Regions from separate parts of the Terrihabitans rhizophilus genome, predicted to be linked through region 4. Evidence: predicted binding sites of a transcription regulator. Region 4 holds the regulator's gene; each other region holds the start of a gene.
What was found. The regulator PhoB, encoded in region 4, activates phosphate uptake and scavenging genes when phosphate is short. The targets are predictions, from matches to a motif close to TGTCATNNANCTGTCAT.

Region 1: SCD90_RS02535 (alpha-D-ribose 1-methylphosphonate 5-triphosphate diphosphatase) is a predicted target of PhoB. The motif match lies at 4,089-4,105, and genes of this name have one in related genera.
Region 2: SCD90_RS09080 (Na/Pi symporter) is a predicted target of PhoB. The motif match lies at 4,260-4,276, and genes of this name have one in related genera.
Region 3: SCD90_RS10385 (LbetaH domain-containing protein) is a predicted target of PhoB. The motif match lies at 2,944-2,960, and genes of this name have one in related genera.

What each region holds. Positions count from the first base shown of each region.
Region 1 covers NZ_JAXAFJ010000001.1:559,326-564,830, forward strand. The annotation lists gene SCD90_RS02505 (DUF1236 domain-containing protein) at 1-76, opposite strand, end outside; gene SCD90_RS02510 (DUF1236 domain-containing protein) at 131-436, opposite strand; gene SCD90_RS02515 (hypothetical protein) at 628-837, shown strand; gene SCD90_RS02520 (DUF2141 domain-containing protein) at 985-1,539, shown strand; gene SCD90_RS02525 (RrF2 family transcriptional regulator) at 1,567-2,016, opposite strand; gene phnF (phosphonate metabolism transcriptional regulator PhnF) at 2,088-2,864, opposite strand; gene SCD90_RS02535 (alpha-D-ribose 1-methylphosphonate 5-triphosphate diphosphatase) at 2,870-4,036, opposite strand; gene SCD90_RS02540 (PhnD/SsuA/transferrin family substrate-binding protein) at 4,166-5,023, shown strand; gene SCD90_RS02545 (phosphonate ABC transporter ATP-binding protein) at 5,097-5,505, shown strand, end outside.
Region 2 covers NZ_JAXAFJ010000004.1:198,749-204,253, forward strand. The annotation lists gene SCD90_RS09065 (response regulator) at 1-1,023, shown strand, start outside; gene SCD90_RS09070 (response regulator) at 1,023-1,394, shown strand; gene SCD90_RS09075 (PP2C family protein-serine/threonine phosphatase) at 1,407-2,573, shown strand; gene SCD90_RS09080 (Na/Pi symporter) at 2,578-4,212, opposite strand; gene SCD90_RS09085 (ABC transporter ATP-binding protein) at 4,533-5,505, shown strand, end outside.
Region 3 covers NZ_JAXAFJ010000005.1:171,663-177,167, forward strand. The annotation lists gene SCD90_RS10355 (tetratricopeptide repeat protein) at 1-260, shown strand, start outside; gene SCD90_RS10360 (DUF892 family protein) at 333-845, shown strand; gene SCD90_RS10365 (SDR family NAD(P)-dependent oxidoreductase) at 865-1,650, shown strand; gene SCD90_RS10370 (SemiSWEET family sugar transporter) at 1,655-1,939, shown strand; gene SCD90_RS10375 (SlyX family protein) at 1,933-2,151, opposite strand; gene trhO (oxygen-dependent tRNA uridine(34) hydroxylase TrhO) at 2,144-2,902, opposite strand; gene SCD90_RS10385 (LbetaH domain-containing protein) at 3,005-3,685, shown strand; gene phnF (phosphonate metabolism transcriptional regulator PhnF) at 3,682-4,428, opposite strand; gene phnG (phosphonate C-P lyase system protein PhnG) at 4,496-4,951, shown strand; gene phnH (phosphonate C-P lyase system protein PhnH) at 4,954-5,505, shown strand, end outside.
Region 4 covers NZ_JAXAFJ010000001.1:16,874-22,378, reverse strand. The annotation lists gene phoU (phosphate signaling complex protein PhoU) at 19-738, shown strand; gene phoB (phosphate regulon transcriptional regulator PhoB) at 741-1,442, shown strand; gene SCD90_RS00110 (GcrA family cell cycle regulator) at 1,508-2,014, opposite strand; gene SCD90_RS00105 (aspartate aminotransferase family protein) at 2,398-3,606, shown strand; gene argF (ornithine carbamoyltransferase) at 3,618-4,538, shown strand; gene SCD90_RS00095 (Hsp33 family molecular chaperone) at 4,559-5,505, shown strand, end outside.

The sequences.
Region 1 (5,505 bases), 540 kb from region 4:
CGGAGCCGCCTGACGTCTGGGCGCCCGCTATGCCTGCGCTCGCGAGAAGCGCGGCCAGTGCGACAGTCGAAAACATGGAATTTTTCATTGCGTCACCTCCTGTACTTCCAGTGCGATTGTTCGGTGTGCGTCAGTCGATGATCTGAACGACCTTGCGGGTCTTCGGCTCGACGAGAACGGTACGGCCGTCGATGACCACGTAGCGGTAGTTCGAAGCCGACGGAACGCCCGTTACGGTGTGCAGCTCCACGGTCTCCGGAAGGACCGCGCCCACGCTCAGCCTTACATCGGCCGGCAGGGTAGCAGCAGTCGTCTTCTGCTTGACAACGTATTCGCGGATCTGGGTCTGCTCGACTGGCGACACGATCACGGTCTCGGCAAGTGCAGCAGTGGAAAAGAGGCCTGCGGCAGCGATGAGCAGAAGGGTCTTCTTCATAGTGATCTCCTTTTACGTCCCCCGCATCCAAGAACGAGCGTCGCGTTGCTTTATTCCCGGGCAATTGCGAAATCCGTAAGCAGCATGATCGAGAGAACGCACAGCCCTGCAGCAGTTCGGAGGTCGAAAAGCCCGCCGTCTGGCCTTCTGCGCCGGCGTGTGGGAAACAGCCGTCTCGCGAGAGGAAGACGATGAGCTGGGATGTTGTGAATTTCGCGGTCGGCGCTTTGACGCTGATCGCGGGGCCTGCGCTTGGCTACTGGGTCGCCGGAAAGACGCGCAATCCGAGGACCGGGCTTGTGGTCGGCCTTCTCGCAACGCCCAAGATCCTGCTGGTCTCCTTCCTCCTCTGGACCTTCACAGGCATCCCCGACTACTGGGGCTTCATCGCGGAGCGCTGAGAACCGGGATAAGCTTCGGGTAATCTGGAAGGTGTCGCAGGGTCAGGGGCGTTTTACTTCTTGGCGTCCCGTGATTCTCGACCTGCCGTAATTTTGACAGGCGCGTTCCGCACGGTGACCCGAACCTGATCTTTTTACGAGGCTTCCATGATCCCGGCCAAACATCTCCTGGCTACTTCCTTGATCCTCGCCGCAGGCGTGGTTTCAGCCCGTGCGGCCGAGGTCATCGTCCTGATCGATGGCATCGACACAGGGCGCGGCACCGTCGCGGTGGCGATGTGCGACAAGGGTCCGCTGGATGAGTGCCGGCAATTCTCAGGCAAGACGAAGGCTACTGCGGAGACCCTCGGCTACCATTTCAGCAAGATCCCTGCCGGGAAATACGCGTTCGTCGCCACGCAAGACATTAATGAGAGCGGAGAAAACGAGCGGAACATGCTGGGAATGCCCAAGGAGCCCTTTGCCGTCGGCAGCCCCGAGACCAGCCTGATGCCGCCTCCCACGCATGAAACCATCGCATCCGAGATCGTCGAGGGGCGCAGCAATGTCGTCCGCATGACCCTGCGGACGATGACAGGCAGCCAGAAGAAAAAGGGCGTGCCGGTCAAGACGGTCGAAGAAGTTCCGTTGATCCCGGTCGATGCGTCCGCCGTGCCGCTTCCGGTCGCCGGCGGCAAGAAGCAGCCGGCGCCTGTGCGATGACGTTGCCTTAGCGCCCTCCGGGGCGCCCTAGATCTCGTAGACGAACTCATCCATGGGATTGCGGCCGAAGCGCTCCATCTCGGCCAGGGTGCGCTTGTCCAGCACCTGCGCCAAAGCCTCACGCGCTTCAAGCATGAGCAGCCGCACCTTGCACTCGTCCTCGCTGACGCAATCCTGGCAGCGCGAGTAGAAGTTGCGGCTGACGCAGGGCACGGCCGCGAGTGGGCCATCGAGCGTGCGGATGATGTCGCCGACGATGATCTGGTCGGACGGACGCGCAAGCATGTAGCCGCCGCCGCGCCCGGGCTTGCTGGTCAGGAATTTGGCCTGCCGCAATTCATTGAGGATCGCGTCGAGAAACTTCTTGGGAATGCCGTGCCTGGCGGCGATGTCGGCGATCAGCGCGGGCTTGCCCTGCGGCATGCCCGCGAGATGGGCCATGGCCTTGAGGCCGTATTTTGCTTTGGCTGTCAGCATCGCTTCCTACGCAGCTAATGGATGGACCGCCGCGAGACAAGCTCCTTCCCGAATTGCGGGGCAGGCGCTGGCTAGAAGATGAAATTGACCGAGGTCAGCAGCCAGCAGCCACGCGCCCATTCCACCCGCGCTCCATCCCCGTTCTCGTTGATCGAGCTCGTCCGGAACACAGGCGTGCCGGGCGAGAGCTGCAGCAGCGCCGCCTCCTCGGCCGTTGCGAAGCCGCCGCTGATGAGCGTTTCGAGGCGCCTGTATTTCTGAACGCCGTGGGCGAGATACGCATCGGTGACGGACTGACGCCGCAGGTAAGCGGGCTCGAAATTCGGCAGCAGCCGGGCCGGAAACAGCTTCGTGCTGGTGTAGATCGGTTGCCCGTCGGCGCAGCGCAGCCGTGAAAGGCGGATGACCGCCGTGCCGGGTTCGATGCAGAGCTGCCGGGCAATCTCGAGGTCGGCCGGCTCCTCGGCAAGGTGCAGCGTGCGCGTGGTCAGCACCTTGCCGTCGGCCTTGAGGCTTTCGGAAAAGCGGCTTCCATCCCGCACCATCAGCGTGGAGGGAAGGCTTCGCACGAAGACGCCCACGCCCTTGCGTGAGGTCAGGTGCCCTTCCTGCTGCAATTGCAGGAAGGCACGGCGCAGGGTGACGCGGGTGACGCCAAGTTTCTCAGCGATATGCACTTCGCCCGGAAGCTGCGCGCCGGGTTGCAGGTAGCCATTATCGATCAGCGTCAGCACGTAGTCGTAGATCTGCTGCCAGATCGGCGCGTCCGCCCGAGGGCGAAACACAAGGCCCTCGAAGCCGGAGATTGCGCCGCCGCCCGTGGGCTGCAGCCGGGTGCTCTTGTTCACGACCTCTACTCCGCAGCTGCGGCGAAAGCGCCGCCCGTCTGCTCGACCAGTGAACGCCGAGCATACACGATCTGGCCTGCGACCATTGTGAGGACGACCTGCGGATGCGCCGGATCGGATGCATCGACCAGCAGCAAATCGGCGCGGCGGCCGGGCTCCAGCACGCCCCGATCCGTCAATCCCGCCGCTTCCGCGGGATTGCGAGACACCAATGGCCAGGCCTCGGCCAACCCGCCGGGCATCTCCGCCGCCAGCTTGAAGGCCGCGTGCAGAGGCGAAGGATAATGGTAATCGCTGGTCAGCACGGTGCAGAGGCCCTGCCGCACGGCCTGCGTGGCATCCAGCGCGCCATTGTGGCTGCCGCCGCGCACCACATTCGGTGCGCCGAGGATGACGTGTTCGCCGGCACTGCGCGCCTCCGCCGCCGTCTCCAGGTTCATCGGGAACTCCGAGGAGGTTGCGCCCAGCGCGCGAAAACGCTGCCGTTCCTCGGGCGAGCATTCGTCATGGGCGAGCAGCACATTGCCCCGTTCGGTCGCGCGAGCGGCCATGGTCGCAACCGCGGCATCCACTTCCTCGCGGCGGCTCCAGACGCGCTCGAGCAGGGCCATGTAGTCCTCGCGGGACAGGCCGGACCGCTCTGCCATCTGCCCGATCTTGCGGGCGATATGGCCCTTCAGGACCGAGCCGGTCGTATGATCGTTGAAGGCCAGGATGGGCCGTGGCTCGGCATCGAGCCAGCCCGTCACCTCCTCCATCGCATCCAGCGCGAACGTCTCCCAGCGGATGTGGAGGCGCGTGTCGCAACCCAGCCGGGGGCGCAGGCGCGTCAGTTCTTCCAGCAGCCGCCGAGCCGCCTCGACGGAGCGCAGCCCCGGCTCCCAGGACACCGTCACGCCATGGAAGGCGGTGGTGATGCCGTTGGCCAGCATCTGCCGATCGGTGTCCAGCAGGGCCATGGCCGTGTCGAAGCGCACGCCCGGCCGGGGCATGATCTGGCGCTCGAAAGCATCCCCATGCACGTCCACGATCCCCGGCAGCACCGACAAACCGGCGGCATCGATCACCGATGCGGCGATGTCCTGCACGTCCGCTGCTACCTGCGCACCGGTGATCGCGATGTCGCGCTGTTGTCCGTCAGCGCCCACCGCGCCCCTGATGATCCAGCTCATGCATGCCCCCTCTTACGTTGTGGTCCTCAGGGGGCTCCTTAAGCCCGGCTGATGTCACGCACGCGTCACTTGCTGTCTATACAGAAAAGCAGGTCACAAGGTTCCTGTCTATACAGCAAAGGCTGACAGATGATCCGCACACTCGCTTCGGCGCTCGCCATTTCGCTCACCATGCTCCTTCCCGCCGCAGCCGAGCCCGTGCGGTTCGCCGTGACCGACGTGGAAGGCCTCGAAGCTCTCCAGCAGGAGTTCGGCGGCTTCCAGAAGTCGCTCCGGGAGATCACCGGCCTCGACATCCAGCTCATCCCCGTCAGCTCGCGCACCGCGGCCGTCGAAGCGATGAACTCGGGGCAGGTGGAACTGGTCCTCACCGGCCCGGCCGAATACGTCATCATGAAAGAGCTGAGCCAGCCGCGCATCGTGGTGGCCTGGCAGCGCCCGGACTACTTCGCTCAGATCGCCGTGCTGGCGAACGGGCCGATCAAGTCGCTGGACGACATGAAGGGCAAGAAGATCGCCTTCGGCTCCGTGGGCTCGACCTCGCAGCATCTCGGACCGGCGCAGGCCCTGGCCGATCACGGCCTGAACTATGACAAGGACTACCAGTCCGTCATCATCTCCCGGAACGTTGCCGCCGAGGCCCTCATCCGCGGCGACATCGCCGCCATCGGACTGAACTTCGGCCACCTCAACTCGATCCGCGCCGCGTTCCCCGATGCGGGCTTCACCGTGCTGGCCCGCGGCCGCGACCTGCCCAACGACATCCTCGTTGCCCGCAAGGACATCCCCGAAGAGGTCTTCACCAAGGTGCGCGACGCCTTCGTGAAGCATGGCCCGGACCTGATGAAGTCCGTGCTGACGGGCGACGACAACAAGAAGTTCAAGGGCGGCGTGTTCCTGACCGACATCAAGGACAGCGACTACGACTATGTCCGCTCGATGTACCGCACCATCGGCGTCGACACCTTCAACAAGTTCATGGACTGACGCGACCCGCCGGGCGGCGGCAAATCTGCCCGGCACCGCGCCTTCGGACCCATTCGCGAGACCGCACCGGCACATGCAAGACATCATCCGCACACGCGACCTCGCGAAGAGCTACGCCAATGGCCATCCCGTTTTCAGCGGGGTGGCAATCGACATTCGCTCCGACGAGCGCGTCGCACTGATCGGTTCCAACGGGGCAGGCAAGTCCACGCTGCTGAAATGCCTGATCGGCCTGCTGCCCTCCAGCACGGGCGAAATCGCCACGCTTGGCGAGACCTTCACCGCCACCCCCACGGCCGCGCAGCTCAACCGCCTGCGGCGTCAGATCGGCTTCGTGTTCCAGAACCACGGGCTGGTGAGCCGCCAGTCGGTGCTCACCAATGTCATCCAGGGCAAGCTCGGGCTTCCCGGCAGCTGGCGCGCATGGCATCATTCCACCGCCCGCCGCCAGTGGCGCGAGGAGGCGATGGATGTGCTCTCGG
Region 2 (5,505 bases), on a different contig from region 4:
ATCGACACCGGCATCGGCATGGACGAGGAGCAGCTTTCGCGGCTGTTCCAGGCCTTCACGCAGGCAGACTCGTCCACCACGCGCAACTTCGGGGGCACCGGCCTCGGCCTGACCATCACCCGGCATTTCTGCACCATGCTGGGCGGCAGCATCGGCGTGTCCAGCACGCTCGGCCTCGGCTCCACCTTCACCATCCGCCTGCCCGCCGAGACGGAAAACACGTTCCAGTCAGCCGAAGCCATCCCCGCTCCCGCGCCCGGCGTGCTCGGAGGAGGTGATGGCTCGATCAAGGTGCTGATCGTCGACGATGATCCGGCGGTCCACGACGTTCTCGCGGCGACCCTCGGCAAGGAGGGCTACAGCCTTCGCCACGCCCGCGACGGCAACGAAGCGCTCGACATCATGCGCGCCGATCCGCCGGACGTGGTGACGCTGGACGTGATGATGCCGAAGATCGACGGGTGGTCCCTGCTCGGTCTCATGAAATCCGATCCCGATCTGGCGTCCATCCCCGTCATCATGCTGACGATAGTGGACGACCGGAACCTGGGGTTCTCCCTCGGCGCATCCGAATACATGACGAAGCCGATCGATCGCCGCCGCCTCGTCGACCTGATTCGGAAATTCGCGCCGGACAATGAAGGCGGCCTGGTCCTCGTGGTGGACGACGACGCCGACGTGCGAGCCTTGATGCGCAAGACCATTGAGGAGTGCGGCGTCGAGGTGGCGGAGGCGCAGAACGGCGCGGAGGCGCTTGACTGGCTCGCCGCCAATCCCGCGCCATCCCTCGTTTTGCTCGACCTGATGATGCCTGTGATGGACGGCATGGACTTCCTGCAGCGGGTGCGCGGCAGGACCGAACTGGCGGACCTGCCGGTGATCGTGCTGACGGCGAAGGACCTCACCGACGAGGAACGGGCCTTCCTCGCGCGCAACACGCTGCTGATCCTGAGCAAGGCCGCCCAGCCCATCGCGACCCTGGGCTCAGCCTTGTCCGCCATCGCCCGCACGGGAGCACGCTGATGCCGAGGATCCTGCTGGTCGAAGACAATGAGATGAACCGGGACATGCTGTCGCGGCGCCTCATCCGCAACGGCTTCGATGTCGTGCTGGCGGTGAACGGGCAGGAAGGCGTGGACCTCGCCAAATCCGCGAAGCCCGACCTCATCCTCATGGATATGAGCCTACCTGTCCTCGACGGCTGGGAGGCCACGCGACGCGTGAAGGCCGATCCGGAGACCGCCGGCATCCCCGTGATCGCGCTGACCGCGCACGCGATGGAGCAGGACCGCGCGCAGGCGCTGGCCGCCGGATGCGACGAGTTCGACACCAAGCCCGTCGAACTGCCGCGCCTCCTGGGCAAGATCACCGCTTTGCTGCCGTCCCTGGCCTGAGCGGAGCGCACGGTGGCGATCAAAGATGCAGTCGTGCTCGTCGTGGACGACGTCGCCGACAACCGGGACATCCTGATCCGGCGGCTCCGGCGGCTGGGGATCGAGCAGATCGAGCAGGCGGAGAACGGGGTGGAGGCGCTGGACGCCATCGCGCGCCGGGGCTTCGATCTGGTGCTGCTGGACATCATGATGCCGGAGCTCGACGGCTTCGGGGTGCTGGAGGAACTGAAGCGGCAGGGCAGGTCCGACCTTCCGGTCGTGGTCATCTCGGCCCTCAACGAGATTGAGCCCGTGGTGCGCTGCCTCGAACTCGGTGCCGAGGATTTCGTCTTCAAGCCTTTCAACCCGGTTCTGCTGAAGGCGCGGGTGACAGCCACCATCGAAAAGAAGCAGCTTCGCGACCAGACCCGTGCCGAACTGGAACGCAAGCGGATGGAGTTGAACGAAGCGCGCGACCTCCAGCTCGCCCTCGTGCCTGCTCCGTTTTGCGGCGAGTTGAGGGATGTGCCGCTTCGGGTCGACGTGCTGCTGGAGCCCGCCCGTGAAGTCGGCGGCGATCTGGTGGACTGGTTCGTCGTCGGCGAAGGGCGGGTGGTGCTGGTACTGGGAGATGTGTCGGACAAGGGCGCGGGTTCCGCCCTCGTCATGGCGCGAACGCACGCCCTTCTTCGCGGTCTCTCCACCCGTCCCGATGCCGATGCGCTGTTCGCAAGGCCCGAGCAGGCGGCAACATTGGTCAATGAGAGCCTCTCCGCCCGCAACGCCTCCAACATGTTCGTGACGTTCTTCCTCGGGAGCTTCGATCCCGCCGAGGGTGAGCTTGCTTATGTCTGCGCCGGGCATGTGCCACCCTTCCTGCGCGCGGCCGACGGGACCGTGGAGCGGCTGACCGCGCGCTGCGGCCTGCCATTGGGTGCGATGGAGGGAGCCCTGTACCGCTCCGAACGTGTCCCTCTCGCCCGTGGAACGCGCCTCCTCGTCGTCACCGACGGAATCACCGAGGCCGTCGATCGCGCGGACGTGCAGTTCGGCGAGGAGCCGGTTGCCTGCTTTCTGGCGGCCCTGGATGATGCGGCGGCCGACCCACTGGGCAACTTGGCCGATCTCGTCCGGGTGCATGAGGGAGAACAGCCCGCCTATGACGACGTGGCCGCGATCCTGCTGACCCTGCCTTCCTGAAAAGCTAGGCCGTCACGGCCGGGCTTTCCACTTCCAGATCGGCGCCCGGCGCTTGCTGCACCTGAAACGCCAGGCGCCGGAGGAGCCAAACTGCGCGCTCGAACAGCGCCGAAGCGCGGAACACGGCGTCGTGCAGGTCATAGGCAAGCCCCGCATCCTGCGCCACCGCCCGGCTGCGCAGCGCCTGCATCATCTCACCCCGGTCACGGGTCAGGTCGAGCAGCATGGCGATGTCGTCCGTGTCACGGGAGCGGGTGGCTTCCTCCATCTGCCACAGCAAGGTGTGCAGCGCTTCGGCAAGCCCGCTGATCAGGGGCGGAGCATCCATCCGGCCCTGCACGCTTTCCAGCGTGGTCGCGAACTCATCGACCGTTTCGCGCAATCCAGTCAGCAGCACGTTGCGGGCATTGAGGCCGACGGCGTGGTCCAGCGTCTCGCGCTCAAGTCCGGCTTCCATCAGCGCCTTCAGGAATTCCGCGATCTCGCGTTCGAGATGCTCGCTCGAACCCGACAAAACGGGTCGTGGCACGTCGCCGGTCCCGCCCCCGTCGATGACGCCTTCCAGCATGGCCGGAAACCGCGCGATGAGCCGCTCCTGCTCGCGCTCGGCAAGGTCGAGCGCCGTCGGCGCATCCTGCTGGGCCTGCTCGTTGATGAAGGCGGGACGCGACAGGTCCTCGCTTGCACTGGGAGGCGAGAAGCGGGCGATCAGGCCCAGCAGGATGCCGGTGAACGGCGTCAGGGCCAGTGCCGTGCAGAGCTGCAGCATCAGGAACAGCCAGCCGACCTTTCGCGACGGATCGGCGGCAAGGAGATCGCACAGGGCCAGGACGAGCGGCACATCCATGGCGTGTTCGATGACGTAGAGCAGCAGGAACAGCATCGTGCCCAGGCACTTGAACAGCGCCTGGAACAGGACGAGCTGCCGGGGGCTGCCGGAGAAGCTGCGCGCAAGCAGCAGCACCGACAGCCCCGAGCCGAGCGACGCGCCATAGACGATCATGACCGTCTGGTCATAGGTGATGAGCTGCGCGGCCGCGAAGGTGATCGCGAGGATCGACACCGTCGAGGAGGATTGCGCGACGAGCGTCACCAGCACGCCGAGCGCGAGAGGCGGGATCAGCGCACCATTGGCAAGCGACAGCACATCGCGCACTGCGGCGACATCGCGCATGGGCGCCGCGCCGGCTTTCACGATGGTGAGGCCGAGGAACAGCAGGCCGAGCCCGACCAGCGCGTTGAGCGCGGGCCGCCATTTGCCGCCCTTGTCCCAGCCGAAATAACCGGCAAACCCGGTCAGGCCCAGCAGCCAGAGCGCCGCCACCCTCATATCGATCGCGGCAAGCAGGACGAGCCCCGAGGTGCCGACATTCGACCATGCGACGACCGGCACGGCGCGCCGCATGGTCAGCAGGCCGGAGCCCAGCATGCTGGTGGCGATGACGGTGACGGCATTGGTGCTTTGCGTCAGCGCGCCCAGCAGCACGCCCAGGAGGACGGGTGCAAGCGGCCGTGCTGTCAGCCGGTTGATGGCGTTCCGCGCCCGCCGCCCCGCAAGCTGCTGGAGATTGCTGCTGACCGCCTTGATGCCGATGAAGAAGAGCCCGAGCCCGCCCAGGATGGATGTCAGTATGTCCATGTTACCTGTCGAGCTGCGGCTCTCGAGAAAGGAAGCAGCACGTTAGCGCGACGGCATGATGACAGCCGCCTGCCCTTAACGCGCGAGACCGGCCCGGCCCCTATGCTCCTCACCAGATCGGACCGCTGCCGCGACGGTACCGGCGGTCCTCGGCGCGCCTCATCAACAGAATGCACTGGTGATCGAATGCACTCGCTTCAATCTCTCTGCTCCTATTTGCGGCAGAGAATTCAGGCGGCCGGCTGAAACGAAGCGTTATTCGCTTCCCGCACGATTTGGCACGAGACTTGAAGGAGCCACCCCAAGCGGGGAGTGCACGCGTGGCGTCTTTGTCGTTTGTCTCTGTCTCGAAGCAGTACGGGCCGACCAGTGCTGTCGAGACGCTTGATCTCTCCTGCGCCGAGGGCGAGATGCTGGCCCTTTTGGGTCCTTCCGGCTGCGGCAAGAGCACGACGCTGAAGATGGCTGCCGGCATCGAGACGGTGTCAGCCGGCGAGATCTACTTCGGTCAACGCCCGGTATCCCGGCTTTCGCCTGGCGAGCGCAACATCGCCATGGTGTTCGAGGATTACGGCCTATACCCGCAGATGACGGTTTGGGAGAATGTAGCGTTCCCGCTGAAGGTCCGCGGCCAGGCCGGTCAGCCGGCTTCCGAGCGCGTGGGCGAGGTGCTGCAGCTCCTCGGCTTGCGGGGCATGGCGGACCAGAACGTGCGCGGGCTCTCGGGCGGCGCCATGCAGCGCGTTGCCATCGGCCGCGCCCTGGTGCGCGATCCGGAGGTGATCCTCTTCGACGAGCCGCTCTCCCATCTCGATGCCGACCAGAAGGTGCAGCTCCGGGCCGAGATCAAGCGCCTCCAGAAGCTGCGCCGCGTGACGTCAATCCTCGTCACGCATGACCAGACCGAAGCCATCGCCATGGCCGATCGCATCGCGGTGATGAACCATGGCGTGCTGCAGCAGGTGGGGGCGCCGCAAGAGCTCTACGAGCACCCCATCAACCTCTTCGTGGCCAACTTCATCGGCGAGCCGCCCATGAACCTTGTTCCCGCCGTGTCCGAGGGTCATGGCGTGCTGGCGGGCCGCAGCTGGTCGGCAATGCTGGAACGCGACCGTGCGGACAAGCTCGCCCGCGCATCGGGCGGCGAAATCGTCGCCGGCGTCAGGCCCGAGCATATCGGGCTGCATGCCGAGGGCACCTCCGGCACCTTTGCAGGCGTCGTCTCCTACCGCGAACCGCGCGGAGACGCCGATGTGCTGACGGTGCGGCTGAGCGGCGCCGAAGGCGGCCAAA
Region 3 (5,505 bases), on a different contig from region 4:
CGGTTCAGATCCTGACGCAGCGGGCCATCGCGTCCTACCGGGACGAGAAATACGCCGAGACCATCATCGCGCTCAACGAACGCTCCCGCTACGTTCCCGAGCAGAACGACCTGATGATGATGAGGGGGTGGGCCTACTTCAACCTGCGGCGCTACTCGGATGCGCAGCGCATCTTCACGGCTGTCTCCAAGACCGGCGACGCGGCGGGCATGCGTGGACTGGTGGCGATCGGCGAAGTGACCGGGCGCATCAAGGACTGACGGCCGAAGGCGTACACTCGCGGAACCTTGCAATGGCGTGCCGGTTGATCCGGATCGACCGCGAGGCGCGTCATGCTGGAAGACACGGCACATCGCCTGTTCCTGAACGCGCTTCGCAATGTCCGCGCCATCGAACACGAGGGTCTTGCGCTCATGGGGCACCAGTTCGGGCAACTGGAGCACCTTCCCGAACAGCGCGCCGCTCTCCAAAGGCACCGTCTGGAAACAGAGGAACAGATCCGGCGCCTCGACGAGATCTTCGCGGGCCTCCATGAGGAGCCGTCGACGCTGAAGGAAGCCGCGGGCGCCCTTCTGGGCAATCTTGCAGGTTTCAGCCACAAGCTTGCGGACGACGAGATCCTCAAGAACCATCTCGCGCTAACCGCCTTCGAGAACCTCGAGATTGCCAGCTATCTCGGGCTGATCGTGCTGGCGCGTGCCTCCGGGTTCAACGCCTACCTGCCGCACCTGCAGGCCAACCTTGCGGAAGAGCGTGCCATGGCGGCGTGGCTCCACGCCGGGGTGCCGGAGATCACACGAAACGTACTGGCCCGAGCGGCGTTTGGTCAGTCAGCCCGCGCCTAGCACCCATCAGGAGAATTGCATGACGACGACAACACGCCCCTTCGCGGTGGTGACCGGAGCCTCCTCCGGCATCGGCTACGAACTTGCAAAATGCTGCGCGCAGGAAGGGTTCGACCTGCTGATCGCAGCCGACCTCCCGGAGATCGAAGATGCGGCCCACACGCTGCGCGGGATGGGCGTGGATGTGCAGGCGCTGAAGGTGGACCTGGCCTCAACCGAAGGCGTCGACCGCCTGGTCTCTGCGGCCGGTGAGCGTCCCGTGGACTACCTGCTCGCCAATGCGGGTCATGGCCTCGGCGACGCATTCCTGGACCAGGACTTCGATGCCGTGCGCCACGTCGTCGACACCAACATCACGGGCACCATCTACCTGATCCAGAAGATCGGGCGCGACATGCGCAACCGCAACGAGGGCCGCATCCTAATCACCGGCTCCATCGCCGGCTTCATGCCGGGCAGCTTCCAGGCGGTCTACAACGGCACCAAGGCCTTCATCGACAGCTTCTCATTCGCCCTGCGTGATGAACTCAAGGACACCGACATCACCGTGACCTGCCTGATGCCGGGGCCGACCGACACCGAGTTCTTTGAACGCGCCGAAATGGAAGACACCAGCGTCGGCGCCGGCAAGAAGGACGATCCCGGCATGGTGGCACGCGTGGGCTTCAAGGCCATGATGAACGGCGACGGCGACGTGGTGGCCGGATGGAAGAACAAGATCCAAACCACGCTCGCGAACATCACGCCTTCCAGCATCCTGGCCGCGCAGCACCGCAAGATGGCCGAACCCGGGTCCGCCGAGTAGAACGATGGATCTGGAGTCCTTTGTCGGCCTGTTCGCGGCGGTGGTGACGACCGCCGCGAGCATTCCGCAGGTGGTGAAATGCTGGCGCACGCGCTCCAGCGGCGACCTCAGCCTGCGGATGCTCGTCATCCAGATGACCGGGCTGTCGGCGTGGGCGGTCTATGGCGTGCTGAAAGGCGATCTCATCATCATCACGTCGAACAGCGTCGGGGTCGCGCTGTTCGCGACCCTCGCCGTCTTCAAGCTCACCTTCAAGGAGAAGACGGCACAGGCGCAGCCTGCTCAGTAGTGCGGCGGCGGCGGCTCGGGCTCCTCGGAGCCCGCGGCTTCCTCGGCGCGCTGCAGCCGTTCGGCCAGGCGCTCGAACTCACGAGACAGGCGCTCGATCTCCTTCCACTGAGAGGCTACGACCTCGTTCAGGTCCTCGATCGTCTGGTCCTGATAGGCGACACGGATCTCGAGCGCCTCGAGGCGCGATGCCTGCTGCGGGTCATCAGTCATGGCCGCTCTCATCCTCCATGGGCTCTCGAAGCGAGAGGCCGTGCCCCAGCGCCTCACGCTCGTCGAACACGAAGCATTCGCCCTGCCAGAGGCTCTGCTCGGGCGGAACATCCTCCAGATAGCGCAGGATGCCGCCCTTCAGGTGGTACACTTCGCTAAACCCCTGCGACAGCAAGTAGGAGCTCGCCTTCTCGCAACGGATGCCGCCCGTGCAAAACATGGCGACCCGGCGATCGCGCGCGGGATCGAGTGTGCGGGACACGAAATCGGGGAAGTCGCTGAAGCGCGCGGTTCCGGGGTCCATGGCTCCCCGCATCGTGCCGAGAGCAACTTCGAAGGCGTTGCGGGTATCGATGACGACGACGTCCGGATCAGCCACCAGCGCGTTCCAGTCTCCCGGATCAACATAGGTGCCGACTGTCTGGGTGGGGTCCACGCGAGGCTGCTTCAGCGTGACGATCTCGCGCTTCAGGCGTACCTTCATGCGCCCGAACGGCATGTCGCGCGCGGCTGAGAACTTCAGTTCCAGATTGTCCAGCCGGCCGCCGAACAGCGCGCCATGACGGAGCTCGGACATGAGCGTGTCCACCGCCTCCGGCTCTCCGGCGACGGTGCCGTTGATGCCTTCGGGCGCCAGCAACAGCGTGCCGCGGATGCCCAGGCCTGTGCAGAGGTCGAGAAGCGGCTGCCGGAGTTCGGCGAGGTCCGGCAGGGAGACGAACTGGTAGAGGGCGGCAACCTTCAGGGTCATGGGGCCGCTCTCTAGCAGCGTGGGGCGAGACTGGCGAGATGCGTCACGCGGGTGTCATGGCTTTGCCGGATGCAGCGGTTCGCTGATGGACGGAGGACTGAGATGATCGAGATCAATCAGGGTGAGCCGGAGGCTCCCTGGTACGATGAGAAGGGCCTTGGCGAGGAGCCCGTCATCCATCCCTCGGCGACCGTGCTGCGCACCCGCGTCGGCCGCTGGACCTCCATCGCCAAGGGTTGCGAGATCACCGACAGCGACTTCCTCGACTACGCCTATGCCACGCCGAATGTGCAGATCTTCAACGCCGACATCGGCAAGTTCTGCAACATCGCCACCAATGTCCGCATCAACCCGACCAATCATCCGATGTGGCGGGCGACCATGCACCACTTCACCTATCGCAGCCGCTGCCACCATATGGGGCCGGACGACGAGGAGATCTTCGAGTGGCGCCGCAAGGCCCGTGTGGTCATCGGCCCTGATGTTTGGATCGGCCATGCCGCGATTATCATGTCGGGCGTCAATATCGGCACGGGTTCGGTGGTGGGTTCGGGTGCCGTCGTCACCAAGGACGTGCCGCCCTACAGCATCGTGGTCGGATCGCCGGCCCGCGTCATCAAGCGCCGCGTGGACGAGGAGACAGAAGCTGCCCTCATGCGCGTGCGCTGGTGGGACTGGACGCATGAGGAACTGACGGCGGCGATGGCGGACTTCAGGAGCATGGACGCGTCCGCCTTTGCGCGCGCCTATGACGGTGCACCCCGCCGCGTGAGGGCAATCTAGCGCTCGACGACAAGCTCCACACGGTCGGCCACGAAGCGCGATTGCGTTGCCTGTATGCGCACGCCCGCCGGATCCACGTTCACGCTTTTGACGACGAGCAGGGTCTTGCCGGGCGGAATGGCAAGCGCCGTGGCTTCCTCCGGCTCCGCAGGCCGTGCCGAGATCCGGGTCGAGAGACGGCGGTAATCGTCCACGCCGAGCTTGGAATAGGCCTTGGTCAGCGAACCCTTGCGGGCAAACAACTGGTCCAACCCGCTGAAGCGCGGCAGGGGCAGCCAGGTGCGGGAGAGCGACAGCGCCACGCCGTCAGCGCGGTTCACCGTGTGCATTTCCAGCACGGGCGCGCCGATCTCGACCGCCAGCGCCTCGGCTGCTTCCGCATTGGCGGAAATGTGCTGGGCGAACAGGAGTTCTCCGCGCGCCTCCTTGCCGGCCTTCGCCATCACCTCGGAGAAGCGGGTTTTCTCGCCGAGCGGATAGGCGAGGGGGCGCGGCTCGACAAAGGTGCCCTTGCCCTGCGCGGAGCGGACAAGGCCGCTCTGCGCGAGATGGGTGAGGGCGCGGCGCACGGTGTGACGGTTGACGCCGAAGCGCTCGGCCAGCTGCATTTCCGGCGGGGTGCGGCTGCCCGCAGCCAGGCGGCCCGAGACGATGTCGGACTCGATGGCGTCGGCGATCTGCCGCCATGCCGCCATGCCGCCGCCCCGCACGAGCGGGTCCAGTCTTCCCTGAGCAGCCGTCATGAAAAGTTCACTGGCCTTCTGTGCCGAGTTGTCTATACGAATAGACAACATGTTGCGAAAAGAATCTATGAACGACGATCTTAAGAGACACCAGACGGCACGGCAAACGGCGATGGGCATCTATGCCCGCGCCACCGCAGCCGAACTCGTCGAGGCGCTACGGGTCCTTGCTCCCGGAGAGGGGATCGAGGATCTGCGTCCCTCGGAACTCGGGCTCGTCATGGCGCGTGGCCGGATCGGTGGAACCGGCGCTCCTTTCAACGCCGGCGAGGTGACGGTGACGCGCGCTGCGGTGCGCCTGCCAAGCGGCGAGGTCGGCGTGTCTTACCTGCTGGGCCGCGACAAGCAGAAAGCCCGCGCCGCCGCAGTGCTCGACGCTCTCTGGCAGACGGACAAGAGGGGCGATGTCGATGCCGCACTCCATCCGATCGCTGTTCGCATCCGCGAGGACCGGGAAATTCGTCAGCGCAAGGTTGCTGCCACGCGCGTCGATTTCTTCACGCTCGCACGAGGGGAGGACTGATCATGCAAAGCGGTTTTGCCAATCCCGTCTTTGACGCGCAGCGAGCCTTCCGGGCAGCCATGAACGCGCTGGCCCAGCCGGGCACGCTGCAGGCGCTGGAGCCCAGCCTCATCCCGCCAGCCCCGCTTCCCGCCGAACTCGCGGCGCTCGCGCTGACCCTGTTCGACCATGAGACGCCGTTCTGGATGGATGCGCCGCTGGCGACCCCTGACGTCGTGGCGTTCCTGCGCTTCCACACGGGCGCGCCAGCGGTCTCCGACCCGGCTGACGCGGCGTTCGCGCTGGTCCTCGATGCGGAGTCCTGCCCCGCGTTCAGCGCCTTCGCGCAGGGAAGCTCGGCCTATCCCGACCGTTCGGCGACCCTCCTCCTCGCCGTGCACGATCTGGCGGCCTCAGGAGACCTCGTGCTGAGCGGGCCGGGCATCCGCGAGCAGGCCACGCTCTCCGCGAGTCCGCTGCCCTCAGACTTCATCGCCCGATGGGCTGAGAACCGCCAACTCGCCCCCTGCGGGGTGGATGTCCTGCTGGCGGGCGCGGGCTGCGTCGCGGGCCTG
Region 4 (5,505 bases):
AGAAGGATTGGCGGCGCTATGAACGATCACACCGCGAAGCAGTTCGACGAAGACCTGAAGTCGCTCAGCGAGATGATCGCGGAGATGGGCGGTCTCTCGGAGAAGCTTGTCGCAGATTCCATCACTGCGCTTCTGGACCGCGATGTCGGTCTGGCGCAGAGCGTCATTGCCACCGACAAGGCGATCGACGCCCTGCAGCATGAGGTTGAGGAGAAGGCGGTGCTCACCATCGCCCGGCGCCAGCCCATGGCAGTGGACCTTCGCGAGATCGTGGCCGCCCTGCGCGTTTCCAACGATCTGGAGCGCATCGGCGACCTTGCGAAGAACATCGCCAAGCGCGTCATGGCGCTGGAAGGGCAGTTGCAGCCGCCGAAGCTGGCGGGTGGTGTCGACCATATGAGCGAGTTGGTGATCTCGCAGCTGAAGGACGTTCTCGACGCCTATTCGCGGCGCGATGCTGCGAGCGCCATGGAGGTCTGGAGGCAGGACGGCGAGATCGACGCGATCTACACCTCGCTGTTCCGCGAACTGCTGACCTATATGATGGAAGATCCGCGCAATATCGGCTTCTGCACGCATCTCCTGTTCTGCGCCAAGAACATCGAGCGCATCGGCGACCACGCGACCAACATCGCCGAGACGATCCACTATCTGGTTCACGGCGAGGTCCTGGCCGATGAGCGTCCGAAGGGCGACCTCACGAGCATGACCACCCTGACCTACGCCGAAGGCCGGTAATCATGGTCGCACGTGTGATGATTGTGGAGGACGAGGAGCCGCTGACGCTGCTCCTCCGCTACAATCTGGAAGCCGAAGGCTATGAGGTCGAGAACGTCGCTCGCGGCGACGAGGCCGAGACCCGGCTTCGCGAGCGGGCGCCCGATCTGCTCCTCCTCGACTGGATGTTGCCCGGCCTTTCCGGCATCGAGCTGTGCCGCCGCCTGCGCGCCCGGCCCGAAACGGAACTGCTGCCGATCATCATGCTGACGGCGCGTGGCGAGGAGGCCGAGCGCGTGCGCGGCCTTGCCACCGGTGCCGACGATTACGTGGTGAAGCCGTTCTCCGTGCCGGAACTGGTGGCGCGCGTCCGCAGCCTTCTGCGGCGCTCCAACCCGGCGCAGGTGGCCTCGCAGCTGAAGGCCGGCGATATCGAGCTCGACCGCGACACGCGCCGCGTCCGCCGCTCCGGCCGCGAGGTGGATCTGGGGCCGACCGAGTTCCGCCTGCTCGAATTCCTGATGCAGACGCCCGGCCGCGTCTTCTCGCGCGAGCAATTGCTGGACGGTGTGTGGGGGCACGACGTCTACATCGACGAGCGCACCGTGGACGTCCATGTCGGCCGCCTGCGCAAGTCGATCAACAAGGGTCGTCGTCCTGATCCGATCCGGACCGTGCGCGGTTCCGGCTATTCCTTTGACGAGACGTTCTCGCGCCCGAACTGATCTCTCGGCGCATGCAATGAAAAAGGCCGCCTCTGGGGCGGCCATTTTCATTCGTTACGGGGATGTCAGGCCGCGTTGCGGCGGCGGCGATCCGTTGTGGGCTGGTAGGCCATGGCGGAGTGGTAGTTGCAATACGGGGTCGCCGGGTCGGCGCGGGTGCCGCAGAAGCGGAAGTCGTCGCGGCCGGGGTCGCCGATCGGCCAGCGGCACATGCACTCGCGAAGATCCATGATGGTGACCCGCTCGCACGAGACGGCCTCGAGGCGGGGGCGCACGGCCACTTCCGGCATGCGATCGACCTCAGCCGACGGGGCCGGCACAGCGGCGAGAGCTGCATTGCCCTGCACCCGGTAGAGTGTGGCGGAGGGATGGGACGGTGCCCGCGGCTTGCGCGGACGCGGGGCAGCCGAGGCTACGGCCTTGACGCGGCCGGACAGGCCGAGCCGGTGAACCTTGCCGATGACGGCATTGCGGGTGACGCCGCCGCCAAGCTCTGCAGCGATCTGGCTGGCGCTCAGCCCGTCCGCCCAGAGTTTCTTCAGCAGTTCAACCCGCTCTTCTGTCCAGTTCATCGCGTCACTCCCTAAGCGCCTTCATCAGGCGGAATCCAAGCGGCGCGGCCCCCGGCTATATGCCAGCACAGGAACCGATACACTGTTTGTAGTGTTCGATTGATACGAGGTGCACGAGATGTCGTGCTTAACGAGATCTAAACTACTATAGGGGCTGACTCGGCTGCAAGAGTCCGAAAGGGGAACGCGACGTTTTCCCCAATGAACCCCGGGAAAACTCCTCCGCACGCTGAACCGGCTTCAGTGAAATCAACGCGCTACGGCGAGATAGCAGCAATTGACAGCGTTCCCGGGGGGCTTAAAATCTCCCGTATCAGAGGTGCTGCCTTCACGAGGCGGCGCCTTTGCGTTTTTCTGGCCACACCTCATTGTGGAGGCTGCCTGTGACCGACCGCTCCGCCCTTCTTCCCGTCTTCGCACGCACGGACCTCTCCTTCGAGCGAGGCGAGGGGTCGTGGCTCGTGGCCGACACGGGCGAGCGCTATCTGGATTTCGGCGCGGGCATCGCTGTCAACGCGCTTGGCCACGCACATCCCCATCTTGTCGAGGCCCTGCAGCAGCAGGCGGCGAAGCTGTGGCACACCTCGAATCTCTACCGTATTCCCGAGGGTGAACGCCTGGCCTCGCGCCTGTGCGCCAACAGCTTTGCGGACGTGGTGTTTTTTGCGAATTCCGGCGCCGAGGCCAATGAGGCCGCGCTGAAGATGGCGCGCAAGTTCCAGAGCGCGTCCGGCCGGCCGGAGCGCTGGCGCGTCATCGCCTTCAACGGCGCCTTCCATGGCCGCACGCTTGCCACCATCGCGGCCGGCGGAAGCCCCAAGCATCTGGAGGGCTTCGGTCCTGCGGTCGAGGGTTTCGATCATGTGGATGTCGGGAACGAAGCGCAGCTGAAAGCCGCGATCGGCCCTGAAACCGCGGCCATCATCATCGAGCCGATTCAGGGCGAGAGCGGCGTCAAGCCGGTGGCACCGTCCTTCCTGCGGTTCCTGCGCGAGATCTGCGACGCCAACGATCTTCTGCTGATCTTCGACGAGGTGCAGAGCGGCATGGGCCGGACAGGCCACCTGTTCGCCCATCAGGGAACCGGCGTCGAGCCGGACATCATGACCCTGGCCAAGGGCATCGGCGGCGGCTTCCCGCTCGGCGCGTGCCTGGCCACGGACAGGGCCGCTGCCGGCATGACAGCTGGCGCGCACGGCAGCACTTTCGGCGGCAATCCGCTCGCGATGGCCGTCGGCAACGCGGTGATGGATGTGCTGCTGGAGGATGGCTTCCTCGCCGACGTGGCGCAGAAGGGCTTGGTCCTGAAGCAGAAGCTCGCCGAGCTTGCCGACCGCCATCGCGGCGTCGTGGCCGAGATCCGGGGCGAGGGGCTGATGCTGGGCGTGCGCTGCCACGTACCGCCGGCCGAACTGGTGGGCGCGCTGCTGCGCCAGCATGTGCTGACAGTGCCGGCGGGAGACAATGTGGTGCGCCTTCTTCCGCCGCTCACCATCACCGCCGAGGACATCGATAGCGCCATCGGCGCATTGGATGCAGCCCTCACCGAAGTCGAAACCGCTCTCGCTCAGGGGCGCAGCGCAGCAGAATAGGATCATCTCACGTGAGCGCCGTTCGGCACTTCCTGGACATTTCGGATCTTTCCGGCGCGGATCTGCGCGCCATCCTCGCCTCCGCCAAAGCCATGAAGGCGCGTCGCGGGGCAGCGGAAGACCGCATTCTCGCGGGCAAGAACATCGCGCTCGTCTTCGAGCAGCCGTCGCTGCGCACCCGCATGTCCTTTGAGGTCGGCATCAACGATCTCGGTGGCTCGCCCATCATGGTGACGGGCAAGGAGATCGAGCTCGGCGAGCGCGAGGCGATCTGCGACACCGCGCGCGTGCTGTCCCGCTTCGTCGACGCCATCATGATCCGCGCCTTGAGCCACGATCTGGTCAGCGAACTGGCGCGCTATGCGGGCGTGCCGGTGATCAACGGCCTGACCAAGAAATCGCACCCCTGCCAGGTGCTGGCCGACATCATGACCTTTGAGGAGCGCTCTGGTCCCATCGAGGGGAGGACGATTGCCTGGACCGGCGACAGCAACAATGTGCTGGCGTCCTGGGTTCACGCTTCGGCCAAGCTCGGCTTCGCCATGAAGATTGCCACTCCTGCCGAACTGGCTCCGGCGGACGTGCTGCTCGCTGCAGCCCGGCGAGAAGGCGCGCAGATCAGCCTTACCAACGACCCTCGCGAGGCGGTCGACGGCAGCGATTGCGTCATCACGGATTCCTGGGTTTCGATGGGCGACAGCGACCGCGAGCGTCGTCTCGAACTGCTGTGCCCGTACCAGGTGAATGCCGACCTGATGAAATCCGCGAAGGCCGATGCCATATTCCTGCATTGCCTGCCGGCTCATCGGGGCGAGGAAGTCACCGATGAGATCATCGACGGTCCGCAATCCGCCGTATACGACGAAGCGGAAAATCGTCTCCACGCCCAGAAAGGCGTCCTTGCCTGGTGTTTCGACGCGCTCCGGGCCTGACGTCCGAGCCAAGACATCACATGATCTCTGAAATTCCCGACGATAACGTTCTTCCATTCCAGGTCGAAGGCCTCGACGTGCGCGGCCGTGTCGTGCGCCTCGGGCCGACCATTCATGCCGTGCTGGCGCGGCATGATTATCCCGCGCCCGTGTCCAAGATCCTCGGTGAAGCGGTTGCCCTCACCGTGCTGCTTGGCACGTCTCTCAAGATCGAGGGCCGCTTCCAGCTTCAGACAAAGACCGACGGCGCCCTGGACATGGTGGTGGTGGATTTCCGCGCCCCCGACAGCATGCGCGCCTATGCCCGCTTCGATGCGGACCGCGTGGCCGCCGACGCCGAGGCGGGCGTGGATCTGCTCGGCAAGGGCCACCTTGCGATGACGGTGGATCCGGGCGGCGACATGAACCGCTACCAGGGCATCGTTCCGCTTGCAGGCGAGGGCCTCGAAGCCGCGGCGCACGAATATTTCCAGCAGTCGGAGCAGATCCCGACATTTGTGCGGCTCGCCGTTGCCGAGGCGTTCGAGGCGAACGAGGAGGAGCGCGGCCTGAAATGGCGGGCGGGCGGTTTTCTCGTGCAGTTCCTGCCGGCGGCAGGCGAGAGCGTTCGCCGTGACCTCCCGCCGGGCGATGTGCCGGACGGCATCGAGCTTCCGGAGACGGAAGAGGACGAGGGCTGGAACGAGGCCCAGATCCTTGCCGGCACCATCGAGGATCACGAACTGATCGACCCGATGATCTCCAGCGAAGACCTGCTCTACCGGCTGTTCCATGAACGGGGCGTGCGCGTGTTCGAGACCCAGCCAGTCCGCGAGGAATGCACCTGCTCGCGCGATCGCATCCTGGGCATGCTTCGCGGCTTTCCCGATGAGGATCGCCGCGACATGGTGGGCGATGACGGGGTCATCACCGTCACCTGCGAATTCTGTTCGGAAACCTATGTGGTGACGCCGGCGGAAGCGGAACT